Regions from separate parts of the Mesorhizobium sp. M0815 genome, predicted to be linked through region 3. Evidence: predicted binding sites of a transcription regulator. Region 3 holds the regulator's gene; each other region holds the start of a gene.

Region 1 (10,285 bases), on a different contig from region 3:
CCTTCATCTTCTGGCTGTTCTGCTTCGGCATGTCGCGCTATTCAATGTACACGGAACGCCGTCTCGACACCGGCCACAAACGCTAAAAAGGGGACCTTGTCATGGTCATAGAAAACGCCGTCAGCGCGGAAGAGATCAAGGTCAATGCCGCCAAGATGCATATTTCCACCACCGATGTCGCCATCGACATCATCGCCATGCACAAATGGTACGGCGAATTCCATGTCCTGAAGGACATCAATCTAAAGGTGATGCGCGGCGAGCGGATCGTCATCTGCGGCCCGTCGGGCTCCGGCAAATCGACGATGATCCGCTGCATCAACCGGCTGGAGGAACACCAGAAGGGCAAGATCATAGTCGACGGCAAGGAACTGACCAACGATCTGAAGAAGATCGACGAGGTGCGCCGCGAAGTCGGCATGGTGTTCCAGCACTTCAACCTGTTTCCGCATCTGACCATCCTCGAGAATTGCACGCTGGCGCCGATCTGGGTGCGCAAGATGCCGCGGAAGCAGGCCGAGGAAATCGCCATGCATTTCCTCACGCGCGTCAAGATCCCGGAACAGGCCAACAAATATCCCGGCCAGCTTTCCGGCGGCCAGCAACAGCGCGTGGCGATCGCCCGCTCGCTGTGCATGAACCCGCGTATCATGCTGTTCGACGAGCCGACCTCGGCGCTCGACCCGGAAATGATCAAGGAAGTGCTGGAGACGATGGTCGGGCTGGCCGAGGAAGGCATGACCATGCTCTGCGTCACCCATGAAATGGGCTTTGCGCGCAAAGTCGCCAACCGGGTGATCTTCATGGACCAAGGCCAGATCGTCGAGCAGAACACGCCGGCCGAGTTCTTCGACCACCCGCGCCACGAACGCACGAAACTGTTCCTGTCGCAGATCCTGCACTGATCCTGTACGCCGGTTCGGAACAAGACCGGCGGACCGGGCTCGCTGCGTTGCTCAGGGCCTTACGCGTATTCGACGAGCGCTGACCGTGCGCGGCGCGAGAAGATAGCAAGCGTGCTTCAGGCCGCTCGAGTGGTCACCTTGCAACCTGGTAGCTAAGGCCGGCACGGATCATAAGCGCGCCGGCTGCGTTCATTGCTATTGGGAGTTGTATAACGAGCCGCGTTGGCGCGTGCGGCGGCAGGTCAAGGTTCATCCCGATGCTCATCCAACCGATCGATTATTTTCTCGTCGTCTGGTTCGCACTGGCGCTGGCTTCGACGCTTTATGTCGGCTTCGATCAATATCGCAACAATCCCGAGCCGGTGGTGATGAAATGGGGATTCATCCTGGTTACCCTCTATATGGGTCCGCTCGGCTTGCTGCTCTACGTGCTAGCCGACAAGGAGCCCCGGCCGGGCGAGCATGAACTCTTTACCCGGCCGCTCTGGAAGCAGGGCGTCGGCTCCACCATCCACTGCGTCGCCGGCGATGCCACCGGCATCATTCTTGCCGCCGCCGTCACGGCGGCGCTCGGCCTGCCGATGTGGATCGACCTGATCGTCGAATATCTCGCCGGCTTTGCCTTCGGCCTGTTCATCTTCCAGTCGCTGTTCATGAAATCGATGATGGGCGGCACCTATTGGGAGAATGTGCGCAAGAGCTTTCTGCCCGAGTTCATCTCCATGAACTTCATGATGGCCGGCATGGCGCCGGTCATGAGTTTTCTGATGATGGGCCGCGACATGCGCGCGATGGAACCGACGGAGCTTTTGTTCTGGGGCGTGATGTCGATCGGCGTCATCGCCGGCTTTGCGCTTGCCTACCCGGCCAATGTCTGGCTGGTCGCCCGCGGCTTGAAACATGGGCTGATGACACAGCGCCAACAGGCGGCCGGCACCGACGGTCGAGAGCAGCCCCACCAAGGGCAACACGCGCAGATGCAAATGCAGCAGGCCGACGCCAGCGGCCATCACGGGCAGCACCACGATATGGCTTCCCACAAAGGCAAAGGCGGCGCCGGTCATCACATGGAGACGGATGCCACGACCCCGCAAGTCGCCGCCCTCAGCATGGTCTCCCTGCTGGCCCTCGCCATCGGCATGATCGCGCCGGCGAACTGGCTGAACCTAACCTTGTCGGCGCGCGATGTCGGCGGGGTGATCATGCCGCAAGGCATGATCATGGATCGCGACACGCCCGCCGACGCAATGCGCGACATGGCCGCCACCGATCCGCGCCTCGTGACCGCCTCTTATGGTCTGCCGGCAAAGGGCGACCAGGACCTGCCGTTTCGAATGGAGAACGGCGTCAAAGTGTTCGAGCTCAGGCCTTCGGTGGTCCGCTGGCAGATCCTGCCGGACGTTGCGGTCGACGCTTATGCCTATAATGGCCAGATTCCCGGCCCGCGAATTCACATTCGCCAGGGCGACCGGATCAGGATCAACGTCACCAACGGCCTGCCTGAGGAAACGACGGTGCATTGGCATGGCCTGATCCTGCCGAACCAGATGGATGGGCCAGCCGAAATCACCCAGGCGCCGATCAAGCCCGGGCAATCCTATTCATACGAGTTCACCGCAACCCAGCACGGAACCTATTTCTACCACCCCCATGCCAAGCCGGACCGGACCCAGGCGCTCGGCCTCTACGGTGCGCTGATCATCGATCCCGCCAATCCCGCCGATGAGGTCGCGGCCGACCATGATTACGTCATCGAGCTTCAGGAATGGCTGGTGCGGGAAGGGCTGACCTACCCGTCGATGCCGATGGACGGCGGCATGCCGAATTTCTTCACCATCAACGGCAAGGCCTATCCCTCGACCGAGACGATTCCGATGAAGGTCGGCGAGACGCTCAAGGTGCGGTTCATCGGCACCAACAACGGCTTCATCCATCCGATGCACATCCATGGCGGACCGTTCGAGGTCGTTGCCCGCGACGGCGAGACGATCCCTGCCTCGGGTCGTTTCCTTGCCGATACAGTCAACGTCGGGCCAGGTCAGCGCTATGACGTGATCTGGAAGGCACAGCGTCCGGGCAAATGGCTGATCCATTGCCACATCCCGCATCACACCACGAACAACAATGTCGAGGAGAAGGGCGGCGGCGGGCTCATGGTCGTGATCGATGGGACATGACCGGCGTCGGCTTGGCTCGTTCCAACCGCTGCACCGGCCCGGACGCCATGCAGTGGCTGAAACCATGTTTTCTCTTAAGCTGATGTGATCTGCCAGACAGCGACGCCGGCAAGGGCGAGACCGGCAGCGCCCTCGATGGCCCGGGAGATGGTTTCGAACAGCCGTGGCTGGCGCGCGAAAAACTGTACAAGCCGTTCCCGAAACACGATCGACAATACCGCGACGCAGGACAGCGTCAGCGCCACGCCGACCATCATGGTGATGGCAAACAGGACGCCGGCTGCCGGAACACCCCTGGAGATCGCGAAAGTCATCGCGAAAAGCGTCAGCGGGCAGGGGATCAGGCCTGCCATCACGCCGACAGCCTCGCCTTCGTGCCTGTGGTGATGGCTGTGGCTCAAAGCGCGCCAGAGCATCCAGACGCCAATGAGGCCGAGCAGCCCACGACTGATATGCTCCAGGAGCGGAGCGCGGCCAACGCTGCCCAATGCTATGGAGACCAGTGGCAGCGAGAGAGCCGCAATCAGAACGGCAATCGTCACATGCGTGAACGATAGCGTGATAGACACGAGCAGGCCGCGCGAGACCTTCGCATCCGAACCGGCAAGATAGGTCGCCAGGACCGCCTTGCTATGACCCGGCGTCAGCGCATGGGCAGCCCCGAACACGACGCCCATCGGCAGGAAGGCCATGAATGCCAGCCAATTGCCTCCGGCCGCAAGCAGCTTGATCTGCTCGCCGAGCGTCAGATAGATCGTGCGCTGAAATTCGACGAGCGTCTGGAACATCGGACGAGACTAGCAGAAAATCGGCGAGCGTCAGTGCATGTGGCCGTGGTCATGCGTGTGCTCGTGAGGGTGCGGATGGTCGTTCTCTCCACGTTCCGTTGAAAACCGGACATTCGCCTCAGCCAGGGCTGGCATATGCTGGGACAGTTCGTCTTTCAGCGCTGCCGCGATCTTGTTCGCCGCCGACAGCGGTAAGGTTTCGTCCGCGGCAATTGCGATGTCGGCGTGCAATCTATGACCGACCCAGCGCGCCTTAGCATCGACAATATGCGCGCCCGCAACATGCTCGGCGGCATGTCGGATTTCATCCATCACACCGGGTTCGATTCCGTCCAGCATGCGGGTCAGCACCGAACGGGCCGATTGCCACACGATACCGAAGATCGCAATCGTGATCAGCAGGCCGACGATCGGGTCGGCCAAGGAAAAGCCGAGCCAGACGCCGATGGCTCCGATGACCACGGCAAGGCTGGTAAGTCCGTCGGTGCGGGCGTGGTAGCCGTCGGCAATGAGCGCCGCGCTGTTGATTTCGCGGCCGACGCGGATACGGAACACGGCAACCGCCTCGTTGCCGAGGAAGCCGACAATGCCCGCCGCCGTCAGCCAGCCGAGGTGTGTCACTACTTGTGGATTGATCAGCCTGTCGATGGCTTGGTAGGCGGCGACAACAGCGCTGAACAGGATGATGAGCACGATGATGATGCCGGCCAGATCCTCGACCCGGCCCAAGCCATAGGTAAAGGTCCGCGACGGCTTGCGCCGCGCCAGCACGAACGCAATCCATAGCGGGATCGCCGTTGTCGCATCGCCGATGTTATGGATCGTGTCGGCCAGCAATGCCACGCTCCCCGACAGCACAACCACGACCATCTGCAACGCCGCGGTGATGGCCAGGATTACGAACGACCATTTGATTGCCCAGATGCCCCGGTCGGTGGTAGCAATTGTCGCATCGATGACGCCGTGGGTGTGACCGTGCGAACCGTGATCGCCGTGATGATGTGCGGCGTGCGAGCCGAACCCGAGCCAGTCCAGAATGCGGGCTACGATGGCATTCATAGATACTTCGCCAGCTGCTTGAGTTCCGCCAGCGAGTTGCCGCCGGTTTCCACGCTGTCCGTGAGGCAATGCTCGATGTGATCGTTGATCAGCTCGCGCTTGGCGCTGCTGATGGCCCTTTCGACGGCATGAAGCTGCTGCGCCAGATCAACGCAAGGGCGATGCGCCTCGATCATGGCCAGCACAGCCGCAAGGTGACCTTGCGCGCGCTTCAGGCGCTTTATGATGGAAGGATGCGAGGCGTGGAGGTGATCTGACATGCTTGAGCATATCCTCCCGGGGAGGATACGCGTCAAGCGCTTTGTCAGCCGTGCAACTCCAGAGACGCTTCACCTTGAGCATGGCTTGCTCTAAGCCTTTCCCATGAAGAAGCTTGCCCGTTTTCTTGGCCTGCTGGTCGTTGCAACAGTGCTTGCCGCAGCGCTGGGCACGCTGCTGCCGCGCCCGCTCTGGCCGGCGGCAGTTGCCGATCCGATCGGCGCAAGCCACCGCATCTTGGTGCTGCAAAATCCGATCCACACCGACATCGCCATCCCGGTCGACGACGATATGCGCCGGCGCTTCCATTTCCTGGTCGATGCCGGCATTCCTGCCGACATGGCGGAGGTCCGCTACATCGTCTTCGGCTGGGGCGGCCGCGCCTTCTATCTGGAGACGCCGACCTGGTCGGAGCTGAAGCCGATGCCGGTGATGAAGGCGCTGACCGTCGATGCCTCGGTGATGCATGTCGACATTTCCGGCGACATCGCCGAGCCGCATCCCGACGTCGCCGGCTTCGACATCGGCGACGAACGCTTTGCGGCGCTGCTCGATTACATTGCGGCAAGCTTCCAGCGGGGGCCGAACGGGGCCATTCCGATCGAGAATGCGGCCTATTCCCGCTTCGATCGTTTCTTCGAAGCCAATGGCCATTTCAACGCGCTGATCGGCTGCAACACCTGGACGGCGGCGGCACTGCGCACGGCCGGGCTGCGCACCGGCTGGTGGAACCCGCTGCCAGCCTCGCTCGGCCTGTCGATGCGGCTTCACAATTGAAGAGGGTTCCGGCTGATCAACGCCGCGATCCTTCGAGCCCTCCTTTCGCCAATCTCTAACGTTGCAGGACCTAGCAAGGCGCCGAAACTGCCAATCTCCCTCCTTGTGGGGGAGATGTCCGGCAGGACAGAGGGGGGCGCTGTCCCGCCGGCCTATCGAGCTTTTTATCGCCGATCCCCAGACTCGCGCGCCCGCTAGCCATAAAGCCAATCAAGATCGGCGGCGAGCTTTTCGGGTGAGCGCATCGCCAGGAACAGGTTGCGGGCCATCGCCACCGGCCCGGCCGCGTGCCAGGCGAGGCGGTTGACCGCGCCGCGGCGGGCGACCTGGGCGACGCGCGGCCGCCGCGCCTGTTCCCAAGCGGCAAGCGCGCCGCTGAGATCGGCAGGCGAGGTGGCAACGAAGCCGGCAAGCGTCGCCGCGTCCTCGATCGCCATCGCCGCGCCCTGTGCGGCAAAGGGCGTCATCGCATGCGCCGCATCGCCGATCAGCGCGACGCCTTCCGGTGTCGTCCACCGCCGCTGCTCGACGGTGTGGATCGGCCATGCCGTCCACGGCGCCGCCTCGCTCGCCAGACGGACCAGCGCCGGCGCGGTACCGCGCATGGCGCTGACGAGGATGGCGGGGTTGGCCTGCCCCGACCAGCCCTCGGCGATGCGCTCGCCCCTGGTGAAGGCGGCGAGGTTGAAGGCAGTGCCACGGCTGACCGGATAGGCGACCATATGGAAGCCGGGATAGAGGAATGCGGTAACGCAATCGGGCGCACCGATCGCTGCAAAGGCTTGGCCAGCAGGGCTGTCGGCACCGACGGTGGCGCGCCACGCCAGCTCACCTGAAAACCGGCTACTACCGAATTCGGCCGCTTTGCGGGCCAGTTGTTCTCGCACCGACGACCAGACGCCATCCGCGCCGATCAGCAGACAGCCAGCCTCGACCGTTTCGCCATCAGCCGATGCAGTGACGGCAACAGCTTTCGGTCCGGCTGCGATGTCGGTCACCCGCGCGCCAGCGACCAGTTCGATCCCGGGCTGCTCCGAAACCCGCTGCATCAGCGCTGACTGCAGATCGGCGCGGTGGGCGACGAGATAGGGTGCCCCCCAGCGCGTTTCGGCGGCCGGGCCAAGCGGTACGCGCGCCAGCTCGCCCAGCGTGGCGGCATCCTTGAGCACAACCGCCTCCGGCCGCACCGCCGTCGGCAGCAGCCGATCGAGTACGCCGAGTTGTCGAAGAATGCGTGTCGCGTTGGGCGACAACTGGATGCCGGCGCCGGCAGCCTCGAGGTGCTGCGCCTGTTCGAACAGTTTTATCCGATAGCCGCGCTCGGCGAAGGCCAGTGCCGCGGTCAGCCCGGCAACGCCCGCCCCGGCGATGACGACCTGCCGGGACTGCGTTTCCTGCATCAGGCTTGTCGCAGGAGAATCAGGCGGCCTGGTCGATATAAAGGCAGCCCGGCGGCACCGTTTCCAATGCCTTCAGCTTCGGCGAATAGCGATAGAGCGTCGAGCAGTAGGGGCAGACCTTTTCATTGTCGTCGCCCATGTCGAGAAATACATGCGGATGGTCGAAAGGCGGATTGGCGCCGGTGCACATGAATTCCTTGACGCCGATGTCGATTGCCGGATAGCCCGCATCGTTCTGGAAATGGGGAATGGAACCGCCTGCCATCGTCGTCTCCTGATCTTGTCGATTGCATCTGGATCATAACCCGTCTCTTTGCAAGATCGATGAAATGAAACTGTCGCAAAAGCCTGTCAGAGGATAAGTTAAGCCGGTTAACACCGTAATCCGCGGACGGGTGTGAGAAGAGCAGGAACTATGAACGAACTGAAGCCGGTCCAGAACGAATTCATCACCATCGAGGCTGCGAGCCGCGAAGGCGGCAATCCTGACCGCTTCGTCAACCGCGAGTTTTCCTGGCTGCAATTCAATCGGCGCGTGCTCGAGGAATCGCTGAACGCCAATCATCCGCTGCTCGAGCGCGTTCGCTTCCTGTCGATATCGGCGGCCAATCTCGACGAGTTCTTCATGGTCCGCGTCGCCGGTCTTGCCGGCCAGGTGCGCGAGGGCATCGTGCTGAAGAGCCCGGACGGGCGCACCCCCGAGCAGCAGCTCGAACAGCTGTTGCGCGAGGTCGAGCGCCTGCAGGAGGACCAGCAGAACAGCCTTTCGGCGCTGATGCTGCAGCTCAACAAGGAAGGCATCGAGAGCATCACCCGCGATGCGCTGACCAAGGACGAGAAGACCTGGCTCGAGGACCATTTCCAGGAGCAGGTGTTTCCGGTCCTGACGCCGCTGTCGATCGACCCAGCGCATCCGTTTCCGTTCATTCCCAATCTCGGTTTCTCGATGGCGCTGCAATTGCGCCACCGCAAGAACGGCGAGGAAATGAGCGCGCTTTTGCGCCTGCCGGTAGCGCTGAGGCGCTTCATCCGCTTGCCGGATCGCAAGCATCACGTCCGCTTCGTTCCGCTCGAAGAGGCGGTCAGTCTCTACATCGGCAAGCTGTTCCCCGGCTATGAGGTCAAGGGCTCCGGCACGTTCCGCATCATCCGCGACAGCGATATCGAGGTCGAGGAAGAATCCGAAGATCTGGTGCGGCTGTTCGAGACGGCGCTGAAGCGTCGCCGCCGCGGCTCGGTCATCCGGATCGAGTTCGACAGGCTGATGCCGTCCGAATTGCGCGACTTCGTCGCCGGCGAGCTTGGCGTCTCGGCCAGCCGCATCAGCGTGCTTACCGGGCCGCTGGCGCTTAGCCAGATCTCGGAGATCGTCGCCGTCGCTCGCGACGATCTGAAGTTCACGCCCTACAATCCGCGCTTCCCGGAGCGCATCCGCGAGCATGGTGGCGATTGCTTTGCCGCCATCCGCGAGAAGGACATCATCGTCCACCACCCCTACGAATCCTTCGACGTGGTGGTGCAGTTCCTGCGCCAGGCGATGGCCGATCAGGAAGTGGTGGCGATCAAGCAGACGCTCTACCGCACCTCCAACGACAGCCCGATCGTGCGGGCTTTGGTCGACGCCGCCGAGGCCGGCAAGTCGGTGACGGCGCTGGTCGAGCTCAAGGCGCGCTTCGACGAGGAGGCCAACATCCGCTGGGCGCGCGACCTCGAGCGCGCCGGAGTCCAGGTCGTCTTCGGCTTTCTCGAGCTGAAGACCCACGCGAAAATGTCGCTGGTGGTGCGGCGCGAGGATGGCAGGCTACGCAATTACGTGCATCTCGGCACCGGCAATTACCACCCGGTCACCGCGCGCATCTACACCGACCTGTCCTTCTTCACCACCGATCCGACGATCGCGCGCGATGTCGCGCAATTGTTCAATTTCATCACCGGCTATGCCGAGCCGGCCGAGCAGATGCGGCTGGCCATATCGCCGTTCACGCTGCGCAACCGCATCCTCAAGCATATTTCGGACGAGATCGGCCACGCGCTGGATGGCAGGCCGGCTCGCATCTGGATGAAGATGAATGCGCTGGTCGATCCGATCATCATCGATGCGCTCTACGATGCCAGCCGCGCCGGCGTCGAGATCGATCTCGTCGTGCGCGGCATCTGCTGCCTGAGACCGCAGGTGCCGGGCCTGTCGGAGAACATAAGGGTGAAGTCGATCGTCGGCCGCTTCCTCGAGCACAGCCGCATCTATTGCTTCGGCAACGGCCACGGCCTGCCCTCGGACGGGGCGATCGTCTACATCTCCTCGGCCGATTTGATGCCGCGCAATCTCGACCGCCGGGTCGAGACCATGGTGCCGATCACCAATCCAACTGTGCATGAACAGGTGCTCGGCCAGATCATGCTCGGCAACATCATGGACAACCAGCAAAGTTTCGACGTATTGGCTGACGGAACCTCCCGGCGCGTTGTGCTGGAGGAGGGCGAGGAACCGTTCAACGCGCAGGAATATTTCATGACCAATCCGAGCCTGTCCGGACGGGGCGATGCGTTGAAGTCGCATGCGCCCAAGCGCATCGCGCAGTTCAAGCGCCGCAAGAAACAGAACGCAGCGACGGGCTGATGATTTCAGCGTCCCAGGGCCGGCTTCAGGACCGCCGACCGCTGTCCATCATCGATATCGGGTCGAACTCGATCCGTCTTGTCATCTATGAAGGGCTGGCGCGCTCGCCGACCTTGCTGTTCAACGAAAAGATGCTCGCCGGCCTCGGCCGCGGCATCGTTTCGACCGGAAAGCTCGATCCCGAGGCGGTGACGCGCTCGATGGAAGAGTTCCGCCGTTTCCGCGCGCTCTCCGACCAGGCCGGCGCCGAGCGCATGTATGTGTTGGCGACCGCCGCCGCCCGTGAGGCGGTCAACGGCCCCGA
Region 2 (10,285 bases), on a different contig from region 3:
GAGACACCGCCGTGATGAAGAAACAACGCCACGAAAGAGCGTTCAGGTTTGCATTGCGGTCAACGAATGCGACGGCTTCGCGACGTGCTCCCGTAACCTGCGAAGCGATGCATAAATTACTGGCCGGTGTCCCGTGCGCACCTCCTGACGCCGGCCCCGGACTGCAAAGCAGCCTGGATAATCACAGGCTCACCCTACGCAAGCCGATGTCCATGCACATCGGCACGGTCACCCAATTTATAGGCGCCGCTTGCCTAGTGTTCGCGGCTTACAAGGCGTCTGTGGAGGACAGCAGCCTAAACCCAAGAATCCGACCTCAGTCGTTCCGTGATTTGACCTAGGCCGGCAGACGTCGTCCGTTTGCGGCGGCCGCAACTCGATTGTCCGTCCGCGCGCCTGCGTCGCGCGGATGTGGCCCGATCGGCATGATCACCGGGAACGGCGTTGCGCCGAACGCAAACGTCCATTTGTAGCCGACCAGCCCGTCTTCGGGCGTCGTGTGCTGGTCGTGATGAGCAAGCAATTTGGCGCGCTCCGCCAATTCCTCCGCCTCGCGCCTGACCATTTCCGCCGTTTCCGGCCGCATCCGCCTGGAGAAGCTGACGAATGTCGCCTCGCGCTCAAGATGGGTGATGGCCCAGCCGATGAAATTCTTGTTGGTCATCTCGAACAGCGGCCGCAATGGCCCGTCGAAATTCCACTGGATCGGCGCCTCGACCAGCAGCCTTGCCGACAGGCCGCCACCAAGCGCGACTAGGCCGAGTTCCTCGAGGTCGCGCAGATAGAGGAACATCGAAGCCTCGCTCAACCCTTGTGAGCGCATGATGCCTTCTGGCGTGAATTTCTCGGAAAGCATGACGAATACGAACAGCAGTGCCGGCCGCCCGGCGAGCCTGCGCTCGATCTCCGGCGCGATCCGGTTGGCAGGTCCCGGTCCCCTGTTCATCGAGCCGAGCACGTTCTCCAACTCCACGCCGGCGGCATCGCAGATCTCGATCAGCCGGTCGAGCTTGCAGTTGCGCTCATGGAAGATGCGCTTCACCGTCGGCTCGGAAACGCCCATCCGCTCGGCAAGGACACGGTAGGTCACGCCCTTGGCCTTAAGCGTCCGCTTCAGCGCTTCGAAGATCGGGCCGTTCATGGGATGCACCTCTTTTACGCGATTTGGTATCAGCCTTCGGTACTAGTCCCGATACATCTTCCCGAAAAGTATCGAAAAGCCTAGCTCTCCCCCATTCCATTACAGGAGACTAGCCATGAAGAGCCTCTTCACCTCGATACTTCTCGCTCTGGTCGGCATCGCCGCCGCGCCGGCAGTTCAGGCGGCCGAACTCTGGCGCGCTACCGGGCTTGAGCAACCGGAATCGGCGCTGTTCGATGCCGCCGGCAAACGCATCATCATCTCCAATATCGTTGGCAATCCCGGCGACGCCGACGGCAATGGATACCTGTCGGTCCTGTCTGTGGACGGCAAGATGGTTACGCAACATTGGACCGACGGCATGGACGCGCCCAAGGGCATGGCGATTGCCGACGGCAAACTCTACGTCGCCGACCTCACCCATGTGCGCGTCGTCGATCTCGCAAGCGGCAAGCTAACATCGACGATCCACTTGCCGAACGCGGTCTTCCTCAACGACGTGACCGCCGACGCGTCCGGCAAGGTCTACGTCACAGATATGCTTGCCGATACGATCTATCGCATCGACGGCGACCGGCCCGAACTGTTCGTCAGGGATGCGGCGCTTGCTTCGCCGAATGGCATCTTCGCCGATGGCGGCCGGCTGATCGTGGCTTCCTGGGGCAAGGGCATCAAGCCCGATTTCAGCACCGCGGAGCCGGGCGGCCTGCTCTCGGTCGATCTCGCCACCAAGGCAATTGCGTCACTGCCCGGCGCAGAAAAGTTCGCTAACCTCGATGGCGTCGTCGCCATCGGCGGCAGCGTTTACGCCACCGCGTATATGACCGGCACGCTCTACAGCTACAAAGCCGGCGGCACGCCGCAAGCGGTTGCGACGTTCAAGCCGGGCAGCGCCGACATCGGCACCGACGGCAAGTCGACAATCTTCGTGCCGCTGATGAACGACGGCGAGATCGCGGCATTAGGCCTCGACTAAGCCAGCCATCGGCTCAGGCGGCGGGCGCGGCTTTCTTCAGCTGCGCCCGCGCATCCGTGATCGAGGCGGCATAAGTCACCAGCGGCCGCTTGACGCCGTGGTTGATCAGCATGCGGCGTATCTGCGGTGAAGCGCCTAATATAATGAAGCGAACGCCGGCGCGGCTGGCCTTGTGGGCCGCGCCCTCGATGACATTGGCCGCCGTCGAATCGAAGAACGGCACCGCCGAACAATCGAGGATGAAGTTCCTGCGCTGGTCGGCGATGCGGTCCAGCACCGTGCCGACGGTCGAGGCGGCGCCGAAGAAGAAGCCGCCCGATATCCGGTAGACGACAGTATCGGCATCGCTCGCCTCGCTGGAATCATAAGCGCTGGCGCGGTCGGCGACGTCTTCCTGCACCAAGGATTGATGGTCCGCCTCCACCGCGATGCTCTTGGCCATGCGGTCGATGAACAGGATTGAGCCCAGCGCAAAACCGACGACGATGCCTTCAGTCAGGTCGCGGAAGATGACGATCAGGAACGTCGCCATCAGTACCAGCGCATCGCCGCGCGAGGCGCGCAGCAAGGTGGCGAAGGCCTGTTTCTCGAACATGTTCCAGCACACCACCGCCAGCACGCCGGCAAGTGCTGCAAGCGGGATATAGCTGGCCAGCGGTGCCGCCACCAGCATCAGGGCAAGCAGGATGGCCGAGTGCATCATGCCTGAGACCGGTCCATGCGCGCCGGCCCGTACATTGGTCGCGGTGCGGGCAATGGTGCCGGTGGTGCAGATACCGCCGAACAAGGCGGAGGCGATATTGGCGAAGCCCTGCGCCACCAACTCGCAATTGGAGCGATGCCGCCTTCCGGTCATGCCGTCAGCGACGACGGCCGACAGCAGCGATTCGATCGCCCCGAGCAGCGCAAAGGCGATGGCGTCCGGCAGCACGTCGATTATCCTGTCGAGGCTGAGCGGCGGGAAGGCCGGCCATTGCAGGCTGCGCGGGATGCCGCCGAAGCGCGTGCCGATCGTTTCGGCCGGCATGGCGAGCAATGCCACGACGAGTGATGCCAGCCCGATGGCAATCAGCATGGCCGGCCACTTCGGCCGAAACCGCTTCAACAGCGCAATGGTGATGATGGTCAGTGCCGCCACCGCGGTTGCGGCGAGGTTGATTGTTCCGGCCGCCTCGCCGATGGCCATCAGCTTAGGCACCAGCGGCCCCGGTTCCTTGCCGGCGAGCTTCAGCCCGAAGAGTTCGACGATCTGGCCGGAGAAGATGATGACGGCGATGCCGGCGGTGAAGCCGACGGTCACCGGATACGGGATGAACTTGATGTAGGTGCCAAGCCCGAGATAGCCGATGGCAAGCAGGAACAGGCCGGCCATCATCGTCGCCAGCAGCAAGCCGTCGACGCCAACTCGCGCCACCGTCGCAGCCACCAGCACAATGAAGGCGCCGGCCGGGCCGCCGATCTGGAAACGGCTGCCGCCAAGCGCCGAGACCAGGAAGCCGCCAATGATCGAGGTGTAGAGCCCGCGCTCCGGCGTCACGCCTGAAGCAATGGCAATTGCCATCGACAGCGGCAGCGCCACGATGGCGACAGTCAGCCCGGCGATGGCATCCGCCTTGAAGTGCGCGAGCGTATAGCCCTCGCGCAGCACCGTCACCAGCTTCGGCGTGAACAGTTCGGAAAATGTCGGCCGTGCCGGTTGATGCACTGCCCGCCGGGTCTGATCCATCGAGTGCCTTCCCCATGAAACCAAGGAGGCGGCGGGATCGTCGGCAGGACTGTCGGCGGTCGCCGTCGCGACTTGGAGCGGCGTGCGTCCAAATCGACGCACAGGTACGCTCCAACACTTTTGAACCGCGCATTGGACTATCCGAAAATCGATTTCGATTTTCGGCGATGCGGCAGTACCGTCAGCCTTGCGGGTTCTGCGGCGTGACAGGCTTGAGGCGAACGCCCCTGCCGCCACGCTCGCTCGCCTGGTTGTCGCCGATCAGCTCGACCCCGGCCTCTTCAAGGGCCTGGATGACCTTCATCAGCGTATCGACCACGCCCCGGACCACGCCGTCGCTCGCTTCCATGCGCTGAATGGTTGGAAGCGAAACCCCGGCGCGCTCGGCGAGCGTCTTCTGATCGATGCCGGCCAGCGCCCTCGCGGCACGCATCTGCGCGGCAGTGATCATCGGCCATAACCCCCGTCTGAGTCTGCGATATCACGTGTAATACCTTCATTATGATGGTTCAAGCATCATCTTGCATATGTGAAACATGCAGCACTCTTTGCCAGCCGATGCGCTAGCATGCTACAATTTCGGCATCGTTTGGCGGGACATCCATTGCGATCCCGATTTCACAGGCAACGACTCAAAAAGGATGAGCAGGTGAAGATATTCAATGCGTTGGCGACCTCGACAGCCTTGCTGTCGATGGTTTTCCTGCTGGCAGGCTGCGGTCATGGCCTGATCAACAGGCTGATTTGACCGCAAATCGACTGACATGAGTCAGGTGCCGCCGGCCCGCCCGAGCCATCGCTGCAGGAACCGGGCCGCAAGCCAGCACAGCATCGCCCAGGCAAAGCCGGCGCACCAGCCGGCCAATACGTCGGAGGGCCAGTGGACGCCGAGATAGATGCGGCTGATGCCGACCACCACCGTCGTCAGCACCGCCAGACCGAGCACATAGATCTTCGTTGTCCGCCCGGGCAAAAACCGCGCCGCCATGCTGCCCAGCGTCAAATATGTCACCGCCGACAGCATGGCGTGGCCGCTCGGAAACGAAAGTGATGCCACGTCGGCGAGATGCGAGACCAGATCGGGGCGCGGCCGATCTATATCGAACTTGAGCACGCTTGACAGGACCTGGCCGCCCGCTACCGCGATGAACATGAGAAGCGCCGCGCCTGGCCTGCGGATGAGGAGCAGATAGACGATCATTGCTGCCGTGATCAGCATCAACACGCTGGCGCTGCCGAGGCTGGTGATGTCGCGCATCGCTCCTTCCAGCCACGCCGGTCCGATCGGATTGTCGGGTTGGCCGGCCTTGCGGAAGGCAAGCAGGATTTCGGTATCGAAGGCATGCGGCGTAGTGGCCCGCGCCATCTCCATTAGCTCCTCGAACCCCCACAGCCCGCCGGCAATGATCAGCCCGGCCAGCAGAACCGGGAACTCCAGCCAGTTGCGCAGTCTGCTTGCGGTCTTCTTCATCGGCCCGATCGCAGTTACAGCCTTTGCAGATAGGGTCCGAGCGTGATCAGCGCCACAGCTGCGATGGCAAGCACGATGCCGGTCGCCTGCAAGGCATTGACGCGCTCGCCGAAGAAGACCAGCGCCACCACATTCACCGACACCAGCTGGATCACCGCTGACAGGCTGAACGACACCGACATGCCGAATTCACGGATCAGCCTCAGCATGATCAGATTGCCGAGCGAATAGAGCGCCAACGTCAGCACGATCTTGCCAAAGCTCGGCGCCAGTCCCCATTGCTTCGCCGCCGTCGCCGCAAGCAGGAAGATCACTGTCGAAATGCAGAGCTGCCCAAGTCCCCAGAAACTCACTTTTTGCTCCTCCCGATGCGGTCCTTGCGCGCCTGCCGCAGCTCTTGTTTCCGAAGCGCCGGTCGCGGTCAAGCGGGGCTGATGTTGGGCACGAAATCGCAGATGGCAATTAGCCGGCATGTCATCAAACTGTGACCTGCCGGCGATACCGGATTGGCCAGGCAACACGCTCCAGCAATCTATCCAGCCAGAGGCAGGCCCCTATGACCGAACATCGCACCCCTGACGCCCATTTCCGCACCAGCCTGCTCGAGGAAAACGATGGGCCAGGAGCCAATCCCAGCGACAACCGCACCATGGGTGAGATCATCGCCGCGCGGTTCTCGCGCCGCGGCTTCCTCAAGGGCTCGCTTGCCGTCTCGGCCATAGCCGCTACCGTCAGCCCGCTGGCGCTGATCACCGCCGACAACGCCCGCGCCGCCGAAGGCTCCGCCTTCGCTTTCGACGAGCTCGAGGCCGGCATCGACGACAAGCATCACGTTGCACCCGGTTATGACGCCGACGTGCTGCTGCGCTGGGGCGATCCGCTGTTCGCCGATTCGCCGGAATTCGATCCGACAAAACAGTCGGCGGAAGCCCAGGCCAGACAATTCGGCTACAACAATGACTATGTCGGTTATATCCCGATCGACGGCTCGGCCGAGCACGGCCTGCTGGTGGTCAACCACGAATACACCAATCCGCACCTGATGTTTCCGGGCCTCGTCACCATCGTCGATGGCAAAGCCAAGCAGGCGCCTCTCAGCAAGGAACAAGTCGACGTCGAGATGGCCGCGCATGGCGGCACCATTGTCGAGATCCGCAAGGAAGCCGGCAAATGGCAGGTCGTTCGCGACGGCAAGCTCAACCGCCGCATCACCTCCAACACCGAGATCGCGCTGTCCGGCCCCGTCGCCGGCCACGACCGCGTCAAGACCAGCGCCGACCCGACCGGCACGAAAGTTGTCGGCACCGTCAACAATTGTGCCGGCGGCGTCACGCCGTGGGGCACCTATGTCATGGCCGAGGAGAACATCCACGGCTATTTCTCGGGCGAGCTGCCGCAAGGCCACAAGGAAGCGGCCAATTACAAGCGGCTCGGCATTCCCGAAGGTGCTTATGAATGGGCAGCGCATTACGACCGTTTCGACATCGGCAAAGAGCCGAACGAGCCGAACCGCTTTGGCTGGATCGTCGAGGTCGACGTCCAGGATCCGACTTCGGTGCCGAAGAAGCGCACCGCAATGGGCCGCTTCAAGCATGAGGGCGCCGAATCGATCGTCGCCAAGGATGGCCGTGTCGTCTTCTACCTCGGCGACGACGAGCGCTTCGACTATGTCTATAAGTTCGTCACCACAGGCAAGTTCAATCCGGACGACCGCGCCGCCAATATGGATTTGCTCGACGACGGCACCTTGCATGTCGCCAAGTTTGCCGACGACGGTTCGGTCGAATGGCTGCCGATCGTCTTCGGCCAAGGGCCGCTGACGGCGGAGAACGGCTTTGCCAGCCAGGCCGACGTGCTGATCGAGACGCGCCGCGCCGCCGACCTGCTCGGCGCCACCAAGATGGACCGCCCTGAAGACATCCAGCCCAATGCCGCCAACGGCAAGGTCTATGTCATGCTGACCAACAATTCGAAGCGCAAGGCCGATCAGGTCGACGCCGCCAACCCGCGTGCCGAAAATGCCTTTGGCCACATCATCGAGATCGTCGAGGACGGTGGCGATTTTGCCGCCACCAAGGGCAAGTGGGAGGTGCTCTTGAAATGCGGTGATCCCTCGGTTGCGGCAGTCGGCGCCACCTTCTCGACCGCAACCACGGCCAATGGCTGGTTCGGCATGCCGGACAATTGCGCGGTTGATTCGACCGGCCGCCTCTGGGTCGCCACCGACGGTCAGGGTCCGAAGGCCACTGGCCGCACCGACGGTCTGTGGGCGGTCGATACGGAAGGGCCGGCGCGGGCGACCTCAAAACTGTTCTTCCGCGTGCCGATCGGCGCCGAAATGTGTGGTCCCCTGTTTGCGCCGGACGACCAGACCGCTTTCGTTGCCGTCCAGCATCCAGGCGACGGTGGCGAGGACTGGGAGGCTTTCGGCCGTCCGTCCTACTATGAGGATTTGTCGACCCGCTGGCCCGACTTCAAGCCGGACATGCCGGTGCGGCCGGCGGTCGTTGCCATCACCAGGCAAGGTGGTGGCAAGATCGCGGTCTGACACGCAGCAAGGTCTTGCAGTCTCAAGGAAGGATTTCGGCGATACGAAATCCTTCCTTTCCCGATGCGGGATGCATCCATGCTACGCATTATGCGCCGACGAATCATTCGGTGCGCTGAACCACGGCCACATTCATTGTGCTTCGCAACCTGAAGCCAATGGACTCGTAAAGTCTAATGGCCGTGGCGTTGCTGGCATAAGCGTGGAGATAGGGAATTTCGTCGCGCGCCACTATCCGGTTTGCCACGAATATGGACAACAGCTTGCCCAGGCCACCGCCGCGAAATTTCGGATGTGAGCACACTCCGCTGAGTTCGGTATAGCCAGGTTGCTTCATGCGCTCGCCGGCCATTGCTGCAAGTCTGCCCTCGATTTTCACACCCCAAAAATCGCCCAGGCTCAAGGCTTCGAGCGTGAATGGGCCAGGCTTGGTGACCAACGCCAGAGCCAGCATCTCAGCGGCGTCGTCTCGCGTCAGACGTTGCACGCGCCCGTCGGACACGATCTGCAATGGCTGCTCGGCAATCATCTGAACCCCGGCCGCGGTCGAAGTCGCGGAAAGCCCCGTGGGCAGAGCAATGGCGTCCGCTTGAAGCAGGATCACACTCTCGCCCGGGGAGACAAGCTTTTCGAGCGCCCGCAGGCTTTCCGCGTCGTCCGCGCCAGTGGCGGCGAAAGGAACAATCGACGGCCGATGTCGCCTGGCGAGGTTGCCACCTTGCGCGAAGGCCTGATGTCGCGTCTGAAGCGCGCTCCAGATCGGGCGGTCAAGCAGGTGTTTCATTGCACGGCATCTCTCGGTTTTGGTGCACGACGGTCGAGAGGAGCCGCGGCGAGGCCGTCCTCGATGGCGGCCAACTGATCGAGAAGCGGCCCCGAAAGATCCGCGCACAGATCCGCGACGGCGTTCTCGATGCGCGGCCAGACCTCGCGCTTTGCGACATCGACCAGCCGCCGGCCGTCCCTGGTGAGGGAGACGATCCTGCGCCGCTGGTCATCGATCGACGGACTGACCTCGAGCAATCCCAACTCGGCGAGAAGCGAGACGCTTCGCGTTACGCCTGGCTGCGCGATGCCAAGGGATTGCGCCAGTTCCCCGACAGGCAGGGGGCCTAGCCTGTCGAGCGCGGCCAGCAGTGGGTACTGGCTCGCCTGAACCGGAACATCCAGCCGGTCGAGAAGGCGCTGCGCCTCCGCTTGCAGTTGCTCGCCTATACGCTTCATCCTGCTGCCCAGGCACAGGAAGCCAAGCGATCGTATGACGTCTTCCATAGGCCAATCCGCCTCGCGATAAATCATAACATGATATATAACAAAACATGAAGGTCAAGGGGCTATCGTTGCAGGGGCTGCACTCAGTGCTGTTTCCGTTGATCGATAAGGCTGCTTTGCTTGGCAAGGCCAATCGATCAGTTGCGCAGCCGGTAGCCGGTTCTGAAGATCCAGGCGACGATCGCTATGCAGACAAGCAGGAAGACCACCGTCATGCCGAGGCTGACGCCGACCGAAACGTCGGATTTGCCGTAGAAGCTCCAGCGGAAGCCGCTAACCAGGTAGACCACCGGGTTGAACAGCGTCACCGTGCGCCAGATGCCGGGCAGCATGTTGATCGAATAGAAGCTGCCGCCGAGGAAGGTCAGCGGTGTGATGATCAGCAGCGGCACCAGCTGCAGTTGCTCGAAGCTTCTTGCCCAGATGCCGATGATGAAGCCGAACAGGCTGAAGGTCACGGCCGTCAGCACCAGGAAAGCGAGCATCCAGAACGGATGCTCGATCGTCAGCGGCACGAACAGCGAGGCCGTCGCCAAAATGATCAGGCCAAGCACGATCGACTTTGTCGCCGCACCTCCGACATAGGCGATGACGATCTCCAGATAGGACACCGGCGCCGACAGCAATTCGTAGATCGAGCCGACGAATTTCGGAAAGTAGATGGCGAAGGAGGCGTTGGAGATCGACTGCGTCAGCAGCGACAGCATGATCAGCCCCGGCACGATGAAGGCGCCGTAGCTGATGCCGTCGATCTCGGTGATGCGCGAGCCGATGGCCGAGCCGAAGACGACGAAATAGAGCGACGTCGAAATGACCGGCGAAACGATGCTCTGCAGCACAGTGCGAAGGGCGCGCGCCATCTCCACCCGATAAATCGCCCATACCGCATGAAGGTTCATGGCCGCGCGCGGGTTCATGCCTGTTTCCTCACCAGATTGACGAAGATCTCCTCGAGCGAGCTGTTTTCCGTATCGATGTCGCGGAACTGGATGCCGGCCGCCTCGAGCTCGCGGATCAGCGAGGCGACGCCCGGCCGTTCGCTCTGGTTGTCATAGGTATAGGTCAGCTGCCCGCCATCGGGCGAAAGCTCCAGCGCGTAGTGCGAAAAAACATCGGGAACGGTGGCCAACGGGCTGCGCAGTTCCAGCACA
Region 3 (10,285 bases):
CGTCCGAAAAGACTATCTTAATCAACAATGAAATCGTGCGCGCAGAGGCCGCACTTTCATGCTAGATGGCGGCTGGAGCTTGTTAAAGTGAGGACAAAGTGAGGATGACTCCATGCGGAAGATGATTATTGCCATGGTTGCCGTGGTTGCGGTCAGCGGCTGCACCACCACGGAAGAGAACGTGGGTATCGGCACTGTGGGCGGCGCGCTTATTGGTGGCGCTGTCGGCGGCGGCAAGGGCGCTTTGATCGGCGCTGGCGCTGGTGCGATTGGCGGTCTGCTGGTTCGCCGCCTGCAAAATGGCTACTGCCAATACAGAGATCGTCACGGCCGGATCTACACAGCTCGCTGCAACTAGTTTCGAGTTCCAGGCGAACAGCAAACGCGGAGGCAGACCACCTGTCTCCGCGTTTGCACTTCCAAAGCGCTGTCGCGATGCGGCTCACGAGACGGCGTTTCAAGCCGGCAGCGGAACCTTGATTTCCACGTTCAAGCCGTTTTCGTGAAAATCGCGCCTGATTGTGCCACGCAACTCGCGTGTGACGTTGAGATCGATCAGTCTGGTGCCGAAACCGCTCTTCGCCGGTGTCTCGAGCTTCCTCTGCCCGGCCTCGCGCCAGTTGAGAGCCAATGTCCGGGCTCCGCCGCGGCCTTCGAGCGACCAGTCGACCTTGAGCGCACCGACTGAATTGCCGGTTTCGCCATGCTTCAGCGCATTCGTCGCCAGTTCGTGAAAGACGAGGCCGAGTGCCTGCGTCGTCTTTTCGTCGAGAAGAACCTCCGGTCCCGACAACAGCCCTTCAGGAAGCTCGCTTCCGAACACCTGGCCAAGCTCGATGCGCAGCAGGTCGCCGAGATCGGCTTTCTGCCAGCGTGAGCGCGTCAGCATGTCCTGGGAAGCCGCCATCGCCTGCAGCCGAGCCGAAAATGATGCCGAGAACTCTTGGACGTCGGCGGTGTGCGATGCTGTCTGGCGCGCGATTGCCAGCACCCGCGTGATCGAGTTCTTGATGCGATGCTTCATCTCCTGCAGCATCAGGTCTTTTTCCAGCAGGCTCTTTTCGGTCGTTTCGTGAAGCAGCGAGACCGCCTCATAGGCCCGCTCCTGATAGCGGGCCACCAGCGCGATGGCGCCCGCAAGCAGTAGCCCGAACAATCCGAGCATCACCGGAATGGCACGCGAGGAAGGTTGCGAGAAAGCACTTGTCGGCCTGAACAGGACGACCCACGGCCGACCGGCAACGGTGATCTTGCGGGTGATCAGCAGCCTGTCGCCAAGGGCTGAAACAGGCGGCGTTTCCGACTGGAACAGCAGGTTGTCACTGTTCACAGCGCCGTCATAGATTTCGGTGTTGACCGGCAACAGAGGTGCCCGGCTGAGCGCAGCCTGGAACAGGTCCCGGGAGCGGAAGGCCGCATAGAGGAAGCCGGCAGTCGAAGATCTCGATGCGTTGACGGCGTCCGGCGCGGTTTCGACATTGAGCCGGACGAAGACGAGGAACCCGGTGAAGGTCTGCGCGGCACCCGTATCCTTGCCGAGCTGCACGAGCCCGCTGGCGTGCAGCTGGTCGTCGACCATCGCCTTTTCGATCGCCTCGCGCCGCACCGGCCCGGCGAACATATCATAACCGATGCTGGATTTATTGGACGGGTCCAGCGGCTCGAACAGCACGATGGGCGTACGCCACGGCAAGTTCGTGTCGGGATAGATCGGATGGCTTGCGCCGTGATCGTGCAGGATATCGCGCTCGACCGCCGCCTCGTTTTCAGTTTTCGCCAGGCGGAGGAAGCCGATGCCGCGCAGGCCGGCGAAATTATTGTCGATGTCGAGCGCGTTGAAGAAAGCCTTGAACTCGCCTTGCGAGATACCGCCATTGCGCGCATCGAACAATGCCCGGGTTGAGCGCAGCAGCGACAGGTCCAGGTCGATGCGGCTTTCGATCCGGTTAAGCGCGTCGTCCGCCGTCGCCTCGAATTTTATACGGGCGGCTTCCTGGGTGGCAAAATAGGCAAAACCCGCCATCGTCAGGCTGATCAGCGCGACGGCGATGAAAGCTACGGTCGGAAAGAGTTTCTTCAATTGCCGATACGTCCCGTGGACGGTTCGGCATCTTTATGGGCAACTCCCGACGCCAACACAATGGGGAGGCCAAAGCATGGTGACTGCTGGCACATTTTGGCGACTTGTGATTAGCCGGCTAATTCTCGTTCAGGCCGCGATCTTCAGGGCGCCCGGCCCTGGGATGGCGCCGGGCGGGCACTTGCCGAGGATGATCATGCCGAGCACCTCGTCCTGGGTGACATCGGTCGTGCGCGCCGTGCCGACAACCCGACCGTTCTTCATGACGCAGACGCGGTCGGCAAGCTCGAACACGTCATGGATGTCATGGCTGATCAGGAAGATGCCGATGCCGTCGGCCTTGAGCTGCCTGACCAGTTCGCCGACCTGTGCCGTCTCCTGCGGCCCGAGTGCCGCTGTCGGCTCGTCCATGATCAGGATGCGGGCGTTGAACAGGATGGCGCGGGCGATCGCAACCGACTGCCGCTGGCCGCCCGAAAGCTTTACCACCGGCTCCTTGAAGCGTTGGAAGCGCGGATTGAGCCTGCCCATCACCTTGCGCGCCTCAGCCTCCATGGCGACGTCGTCGAGCGTACCCCAGCCGGTCATCAGCTCACGGCCGAGAAACAGGTTGGCAGCCGCGTCGACATTATCGGCCAGCGCCAGCGTCTGGTAGATCGTCTCGATACCGTACTTCTTGGCGTCGCGGGGATTGGAGATCGAAGCCTCCTCGCCGTTGACGAAAATCTGGCCCGCATCGCGCTTGTAGGCGCCGGACAGGATTTTTATCAACGTCGATTTGCCGGCACCGTTATGGCCGAGCAAAGCCATCACCTCGCCCGGAAAAAGATCGACCGAGGCATCGTCGACGGCGCGAATGCCGCCGAAGGCGATCGAGATGTTGCGCATGTCGATCAGCGGCGTGCCCGTGGGAGCGGTCCTGTCTGCCATGCTCGTTCTCCTCACTAGACCCGTTTGCGATAGACGGTATCGAGCCACACCGCGACCACCAGCACGGCGCCGACAACGATGCTCTGCAGCGGCGAATCGATGCCGAGCAGCACCATGCCGGATTGCAGCGACTGCATCAAAAGCGCGCCGAGCATGGCGCCGAGCACCGTGCCGGAGCCGCCGGCGAGCGACGTGCCGCCGATCACGGCCGCCGCGATGACCAGCAGCTCGTCCAGGGTCCCCAGCGCATTAGTCGACGCGTTGAGGCGCGCCGATGCGATCGCCGCACTGATCGCGGCCAGCACGCCCATGATCATGAACACCTTCATGGTGACCCAGCGTGTGTTGATGCCGGCGAGTTCGGCCGCTTCCGGATTGCCGCCTATGGCAAAGACATAGCGGCCGAAACGGGTGCGTCTGGTGATGAAGGTCATGACGATGCCCGCGGCCACGGCCATCAGCACAGGTATGGCGATGCCGTGGGCGATGAACAACCCGCCCTCGGGAACGGTGATGCCGTTCTGCTGGGCATGTTGGCGTACGATGCCGACCGGCCAAGGATAGGAATTGGCGATCCACACGGCGCCGAGGATGGCGGCGCAGGCTATCACGCCGAGCAAGCTTTCCGCCCAGACAGGGCGCAGCGGAAAGTTGAAGCGCTTGCGCTGCGAGCGGCCGTTGAAGAGCATGAAGGCAACGGCCGCGCAGGCGAGGACACCGACGATCCAGCTCCAGGTGGCGCCGATCGAGCCCCGTGGTCCGCCGCCCATCAGCTGGAAGGTCCTGTCCAGCGGCGCAACGGTGCGCCCGCTGGTGATCAGCCATGCCATGCCGCGCCAGACCAGCAATCCGCCGAGCGTCACGATAAAGGCAGGAACCTGGAGATAGGCGATGATGAAACCCTGAAACGCTCCGATAGCCAGGCCGAGCACCAGGCCGGCGGCCAGTGCGATGACCCACAGCCAGGGGCTGCCAAGCTGAAATCCCATGATGCGGACGAGGAATTCGGCCTGCGCCACGCCCATCACCATGCCGATCACGCCTTCCACGGAGCCGACGGAAAGATCGATGTTACGCATCACGATGACCAGCACCATGCCGGTCGCCATGATCGCCACCGACGAGGTCTGCACCGAAAGGTTCCAGAGATTGCGCGGCGTCAGGAAGAGCCCGCCCGACAGTATGTGGATCCCGACCCAGATGACCAGCAGCGCGCCGACCATGCCGAGCATGCGCGTGTCGAGTTCGGTTGCCTTGAGAAATCGGGCAACGACGCCGGCCTCCGATTCCCGCGCCCGGTCTGCCGTCGAGCTGTCGACCGGCGTGTTGGAAGTCGTGTCGGTCATGATGTTTCTCCCGCCGGGTTGCCGTCTGCCGCGGATGCCGGAAGCAGCCTAGAAGTTATCCGCCGGAAGCGGAAAAACAATTCTTTCTTGAAAAAACGCCGCGGCAAGCGGCCGCGGCGTTCGGACTTCTCGGAAACTCGGATCAGTTGCAGACCGGAACAGCGCCCGCCGCCACGCCCGCGCAGACCTCTTCTTTCTTGATCCAGCCGGCGTCGATGACGACGTTGAGGTTGTCCTTGGTGATGGCGACCGGGGTCAGGAACAGGGACTTTACGGTGTTGCCGCCGGGCGTGGTGAAATCCTTCACGCCGGCAATGTCGGTCATCTGCTTGCCGTCGGCCAATTGCGAGGCGATCTCGGCGGCGTTCTTGCCGAGCTCGCGCGCGTCCTTCCACACCGAGACCGTCTGTGTGCCGAGCGCGATGCGGTTCAGCGCGGCGTGGTCGCCGTCCTGGCCCGAGACCGGAACCGATCCAGCCAACCCTTGCGCCGTCAGTGCGGCGACGACGCCGCCGGCAGTGCCGTCGTTAGCGGCGACCACCGCATCGACCTTGTTGTCGTTCGCGGTCAGGAACTGTTCCATGTTCTTCTGGGCGTTGGCCGGCAGCCAGCCGTCGGTATAGGCCTCGCCGACATTCTTGATCTTGCCGCTGTCGATGGCGTCCTTCAGCACTTCCATCGAACCGGCAAAAAGGAAATCGGCATTCGGATCGGCGCCCGAGCCCTTGATGAAGACATAGTTGCCTTCCGGCTTCACCTTGAACACGTCGCGGGCCTGCATGCGGCCGACTTCCTTGTTGTCGAAGGTCAGGTAAAAGACGTCCTTGTTCTCGATCAGCCGGTCGTAGCCGACAACCGGAATACCTTCGTCCAGCGCCTTTTGCACGGCCGGCCCTATCGCCGAGGCGTCCTGCGCCAGGATGATCAGTGCGTTGGCGCCCTGCGAGATCAGGCTCTCGACGTCGGTGAGCTGCTTGCCCGGATTGGACTGTGCGTCGGCGGAGATATACTTGTCGCCGGCAGCCTCGATGGCCGCCTTCATTGCGGCTTCGTCGGTCTTCCAGCGCTCTTCCTGGAAGTTCGACCAGGAAACGCCGATGACCTTGTCCTTAGCCTGCGCCACCGACGCAAGCGCCAGCGTCATGGCGACACCCGCCAGAATGGCGGTCGTGAATTTCTTCATCATATCCTCCCTGCGCCGCGTACGGCGTGACCAATTGGCCCCAAAGGCCAGCTTAGAGGCGCTAATTTTTTCGAGCCTCGAAAAAATACTGGCCCGATCTCCCGCTGCTGTCAACATCGATTCTGATGGATTTTGATGTTGCTGCGACTTTTTTCGAGCTTCGGAATAAACGATGACAGCGCCACCTGCATCTGACACTATTTGCCTCATCCGACACTATTTGTCGGCATTACCGACCGCTTCCGGTTCATGAGCGGCCGCGGCAAACCGGGAGGAAAGCAAAACGATGTCGGTCGGAATCCGCCATGACGATTTGCGCCGGCGCAACCGGGCGATGGTGATCTCGGCCGTGCGCCGGGCCGGCCAGCCATCGCGTACGGAGATCGCCGCAACCACCGGCCTCAGCCATTCGACCATATCGGCGATCTCCTCCGACCTGATACGGGAAGGCATCCTCGCCGAGAGCAAGGCAAGCGAACCCGTTTCGTTGAAACGCGGTCGTCCGCAGGTCGGCCTCGCCCTCAATCCGGAAGCGGCGGCGGTGCTGACCGTGGTGTTGTCGCTGAATTTCCTGTCGGCCGCCATCATCGACTATGCGGGGCAGGTGGTCGCCGAGGAACAGCGCCGGCTGGACACGCTGACCATGCCGCGCGACGAACTGATCCGCGAATGCATGGCCATCGTCCGGCGCCGGCTGGACGATCCAGATCTTGACGTCCGCAGTGTCGCCCGCATCGCCCTGGCGATTCAGGGAATTACCGACTCCCCTGCACGCGCCATGCTGTGGTCGCCGATCACGCCCCAGACGGACATCGCCTTTGCCGACATGCTGGAAGATGAATTCGGCATCCCGGCCACGGTGGAGAACGACTGCAATATGATGGCGGTGGCTTTGCGCTGGCGCGATCCGGATCGCTATCGCGACGACTTCATCGCCATCCTGCTTTCGCACGGCATCGGCATGGGGCTGGTGTTGAAGGGCGAGCTGTTCACCGGCACGCATTCCTCGGGCGGCGAGTTTGGCCACATGATCCATCGTCCGGGCGGCGCGCTCTGCCGTTGCGGGCGGCGCGGCTGCATCGAGGCCTATGCCGGCAATTACGCCATCTGGCGCAACGCCACGCAGATGAGCGAAGACAGCCAACCGGTCGCCGACGTCAGCGACGCCGACATGCGCGCGCTGGCGGTTCGGGCGCGCGAGAAGGACGGGCCGGAACGCGAAGCCTACCGCAAGGCCGGCGAAGCGCTGGGTTTCGGTCTCGGCTCGCTGTTCGCGCTGATCGATCCGGCACCGGTCGCAATGGTCGGCGCCAGTGCCGCCGCCTTTGATCTGATCGAGCCGGCCTTGCGGAAGGCCATCGCCCAGACCGCCGGCGGCCAGCATTCGGGCTCGATCTCCTTCGATACCGAGCCGAACGAATTGCCGCTGATCCGCGAAGGCTGTGCAATGCGGGCGTTAAGCTTCGTCGACCAGCAGATTTTCGCGCCGGGCGCGCAAATGAGGCCCGGCGTCAGAAAGAACGTAGCCTGACTGGGCGGGTCAATCTTCCCTGATCGCGTAGCCGGCACCGCGGATGGTGCGGATGACATCAGGCATGCGGCCGTTGTTGACGGCTTTGCGCAGCCGCCCGACATGCACGTCGACGGTGCGTTCGTCGATATAGATCGTCTCGCCCCAGACATTATCGAGTAACTGGCTGCGCGAGAAGACGCGGCCCGGATGCCGCATCATGAATTCGAGCAGCCGGAATTCGGTCGGCCCGAGCCGGATCTCGGTCTTCTTGCGATACACCCTGTGCGATTCGCGATCGAGCACGATGTCGCCGACCTTCAGCACGCTGGACAGCACTTCCGGCTTGGCGCGGCGCAGCAGCGCCTTGACCCTGGCCATGAATTCCGGTGTCGAAAACGGTTTGACCAGATAGTCGTCGGCGCCGGTCGAAAGACCGCGTACCCGGTCGCTCTCCTCGCCGCGCGCGGTCAGCATGATGATCGGCAGCCGTTCGGTTTCGGGGCGCACCCGCAACCGGCGGCAGAGCTCGATGCCGGAAACCGCTGGTATCATCCAGTCGAGCACCAGAAGATCGGGCACATTCTCCTGCAAACGGATCTCGGCTTCGTCGCCGCGTGTCACCACCTCGACCTGGTAGCCTTCGGATTCGAGATTGTAGCGGAGCAGCACACCCAACGGCTCCTCGTCCTCCACCACCATTATGCGTGGTGCGATCATCGGCTGGGCACCCCCATCATGTCGCCGGTGCGGACATTGTCGTTTCGTCTTGCTTCGGACGATTGACCGGCAATTGCTCGCCGGTCAGCACATAATACGCATTTTCGGCGATGTTGGTGACATGGTCGCCGATCCGCTCCAGATTCTTGGCGCAGAACAGCAGATGCGTGCAAGCGGTGATGTTGCGCGGGTCTTCCATCATGTAGGTCAACAGTTCGCGGAACACCGACGTATATTTGACGTCGATGCGCTCGTCGGCGGCGCGTAGCTTGGCCAACGCGGCCGCATCGCCTGCAGCATACTCCTCGATGACGCCCTGCACCTGGATGAGCACCAGCTGCGCCATCGCATCGATGGAATGCGATAGGTCGCGCGGTGTGACGCTAAGGCCGACCGCACTCACACGCTTGGCGATATTCTTGGCAAGGTCGCCGATGCGTTCGAGATCGCCGGCCATGCGGATCGCCCCGACGACATGGCGCAGATCGTGGGCCATCGGCTGGCGCTTGGCGATCAGGGTGATGGCGCGGTCGTCCAGTTCGCGTTGACGCGCATCCATGATGGCATCGTCGGAAACGACGCGTTGCGCCAGCACGTTGTCAGAATTCAACAGGGCCTTGGTCGCCCCGCCGACCATCGAACCGGCGAGGTCGGCCATGTCGCGGATCAGCTTGCTGATCTGCTCGAGATCCTCGTCGAAAGAAGCGACTGTGTGTTCGCCCATGGTCCTGTCCTTATATGCATGATCGGAACGGCTCAGCCGAAGCGGCCGGTGATGTAATCCTGCGTGCGCTTCTCGCGGGGCGACGTAAAGATCTTCTCGGTCCGGTCGAACTCGACCAGTTCACCCAGATACATGAAGGCGGTCTGGCGCGACACGCGCGCCGCCTGCTGCATGTTGTGGGTGACGATGACGATCGTGTAATCGGCTTGCAACTCGTCTATCAGCTCCTCGATCTTGGCGGTCGACAGCGGGTCGAGTGCCGAAGCCGGCTCATCGAGCAGAATGACTTCCGGCTTCACCGCCACGGTGCGGGCAATGCAAAGCCGCTGCTGCTGGCCGCCTGACAGGCTCAAGCCGCTGGCGTTGAGCTTGTCCTTGACCTCGCCCCACAGCGCGGCCCGCTTCAACGCTTGTTCGACGCGGCCGTCCATTTCGGACTTGCCGAGATTCTCATAGAGCCTGACCCCGAAGGCGATGTTCTCGTAGATCGACATAGGGAACGGCGTCGGCTTCTGGAACACCATGCCGATCTTGGTCCTCAGGAGATTGAGATCCTGCGAGCGGTCGAGAATGTTCTTGCCGTCGAGCAGCACCTGGCCCTCGGCTGTCTGCTTCGGGTAGAGTTCGTAGATGCGGTTGAACACACGCAGCAGCGTCGATTTCCCGCAGCCCGAAGGGCCGATGAAGGCAGTGACGCTGCGCTCGGGCAGCGACAAGGTGATGTCCTTCAACGCCTTGCTCTGGCCGTAGTAGAAGTTGAGGTTCTTGACCTCGATCTTCGTCTTCTCGGCGACCGTTTCGGTCATCGTCATGTCCGGGGACAACATCTGTGTCATCTGTCCTCTCTGCGTCCGGTAAGGCTGCGGGCGAGGATGCTCAAGCCCAGAACCGTCAGGGTGATTATGAGTGCGCCGGTCCACGCCAGTTGCTGCCATTCCTCGTAAGGGCTGAGAGCGAACTGGAAGATGGTCACCGGCAGGCTGGCCATCGGCGCGTTGATATTGCTGCTCCAGAACTGGTTGTTGAGCGCGGTGAAGAGCAGCGGCGCCGTCTCGCCGGAAATGCGTGCTATCGCCAGCAATATGCCGGTGACGATGCCGGACAATGCGGCGCGGTAGGCGACCGAACGGATCACCACCCAACGCGGCGCGCCGATCGCGGCACCGGCTTCACGCAACGCGTTCGGCACCAGGTTGAGCATGTCTTCAGTGGTGCGCACGACCACCGGAATGACCAGGATGGCAAGCGCAACGGCGCCGGCTATGGCCGAGAAATGCCCCATTGGCCTCACCATCAACTCATAGACGAACAAGCCGATGATGATCGAGGGCGCCGACAACAGGATGTCGTTGATGAAGCGCACGACGGTGGTGATGCGCGAGAAACGCCCATATTCGGCCATGTAGGTTCCCGCCAGCACGCCGATCGGCGTGCCGACGACAACGGCGATGATCGTCATCAGCAGGCTGCCCGCGATTGCATTGAGCAGGCCGCCGGCCTCGCCTGGCGGTGGCGTCATCTCGGTGAAGACCGCGAACGAAAGCCCGGCTGTGCCCTTATAGACCAGTGCACCGAGAATGAGCGCCAGCCAGGCAAGCCCGATGCCGGCGGCGACGACGCAAAGCGCCATCATCACCGAATTCCTGGCTTTGCGGCGGCTGTGGAGCGATGAGGATGTCGACATCGGTCAGGCTCCCGTACGGGCGTCGATCCGCATCAGCATATAGCGGGCGGCGGCAAGGATCAGGAAAGTGATGACGAACAGGATCAGGCCGAGCGAAACCAGAGAGGA

The links. The regulator PhoB, encoded in region 3, activates phosphate uptake and scavenging genes when phosphate is short. The targets are predictions, from matches to a motif close to TGTCATNNANCTGTCAT.
Region 1: NKI01_RS06585 (RNA degradosome polyphosphate kinase) is a predicted target of PhoB. The motif match lies at 7,690-7,706, and genes of this name have one in related genera.
Region 2: NKI01_RS21745 (PhoX family protein) is a predicted target of PhoB. The motif match lies at 5,787-5,803, and genes of this name have one in related genera.

Annotation. Positions count from the first base shown of each region.
Region 1 is NZ_JAMYOU010000003.1:320,208-330,492, reverse strand. It holds gene NKI01_RS06630 (amino acid ABC transporter permease) at 1-86, shown strand, start outside; gene NKI01_RS06625 (amino acid ABC transporter ATP-binding protein) at 156-905, shown strand; gene NKI01_RS06620 (multicopper oxidase domain-containing protein) at 1,163-3,082, shown strand; gene NKI01_RS06615 (HoxN/HupN/NixA family nickel/cobalt transporter) at 3,157-3,870, opposite strand; gene NKI01_RS06610 (cation diffusion facilitator family transporter) at 3,901-4,929, opposite strand; gene NKI01_RS06605 (metal-sensing transcriptional repressor) at 4,926-5,189, opposite strand; gene NKI01_RS06600 (TIGR02117 family protein) at 5,293-5,964, shown strand; gene NKI01_RS06595 (FAD-dependent monooxygenase) at 6,159-7,364, opposite strand; gene NKI01_RS06590 (zinc-finger domain-containing protein) at 7,384-7,629, opposite strand; gene NKI01_RS06585 (RNA degradosome polyphosphate kinase) at 7,780-9,981, shown strand; gene ppx (exopolyphosphatase) at 9,981-10,285, shown strand, end outside.
Region 2 is NZ_JAMYOU010000020.1:96,086-106,370, forward strand. It holds gene NKI01_RS21715 (helix-turn-helix domain-containing protein) at 338-1,141, opposite strand; gene NKI01_RS21720 (NHL repeat-containing protein) at 1,257-2,117, shown strand; gene NKI01_RS21725 (SulP family inorganic anion transporter) at 2,131-3,843, opposite strand; gene NKI01_RS21730 (helix-turn-helix domain-containing protein) at 4,025-4,294, opposite strand; gene NKI01_RS21735 (phosphatase PAP2 family protein) at 4,613-5,314, opposite strand; gene NKI01_RS21740 (hypothetical protein) at 5,329-5,667, opposite strand; gene NKI01_RS21745 (PhoX family protein) at 5,871-7,862, shown strand; gene NKI01_RS21750 (GNAT family N-acetyltransferase) at 7,966-8,646, opposite strand; gene NKI01_RS21755 (MarR family winged helix-turn-helix transcriptional regulator) at 8,643-9,134, opposite strand; gene NKI01_RS21760 (ABC transporter permease) at 9,272-10,033, opposite strand; gene NKI01_RS21765 (ABC transporter ATP-binding protein) at 10,048-10,285, opposite strand, start outside.
Region 3 is NZ_JAMYOU010000025.1:56,890-67,174, forward strand. It holds gene NKI01_RS23740 (YMGG-like glycine zipper-containing protein) at 113-358, shown strand; gene NKI01_RS23745 (CHASE domain-containing protein) at 458-2,080, opposite strand; gene NKI01_RS23750 (ATP-binding cassette domain-containing protein) at 2,210-3,010, opposite strand; gene NKI01_RS23755 (sugar ABC transporter permease) at 3,025-4,356, opposite strand; gene xylF (D-xylose ABC transporter substrate-binding protein) at 4,499-5,539, opposite strand; gene NKI01_RS23765 (ROK family protein) at 5,826-7,070, shown strand; gene phoB (phosphate regulon transcriptional regulator PhoB) at 7,080-7,769, opposite strand; gene phoU (phosphate signaling complex protein PhoU) at 7,786-8,493, opposite strand; gene pstB (phosphate ABC transporter ATP-binding protein PstB) at 8,526-9,329, opposite strand; gene pstA (phosphate ABC transporter permease PstA) at 9,326-10,177, opposite strand; gene pstC (phosphate ABC transporter permease subunit PstC) at 10,181-10,285, opposite strand, start outside.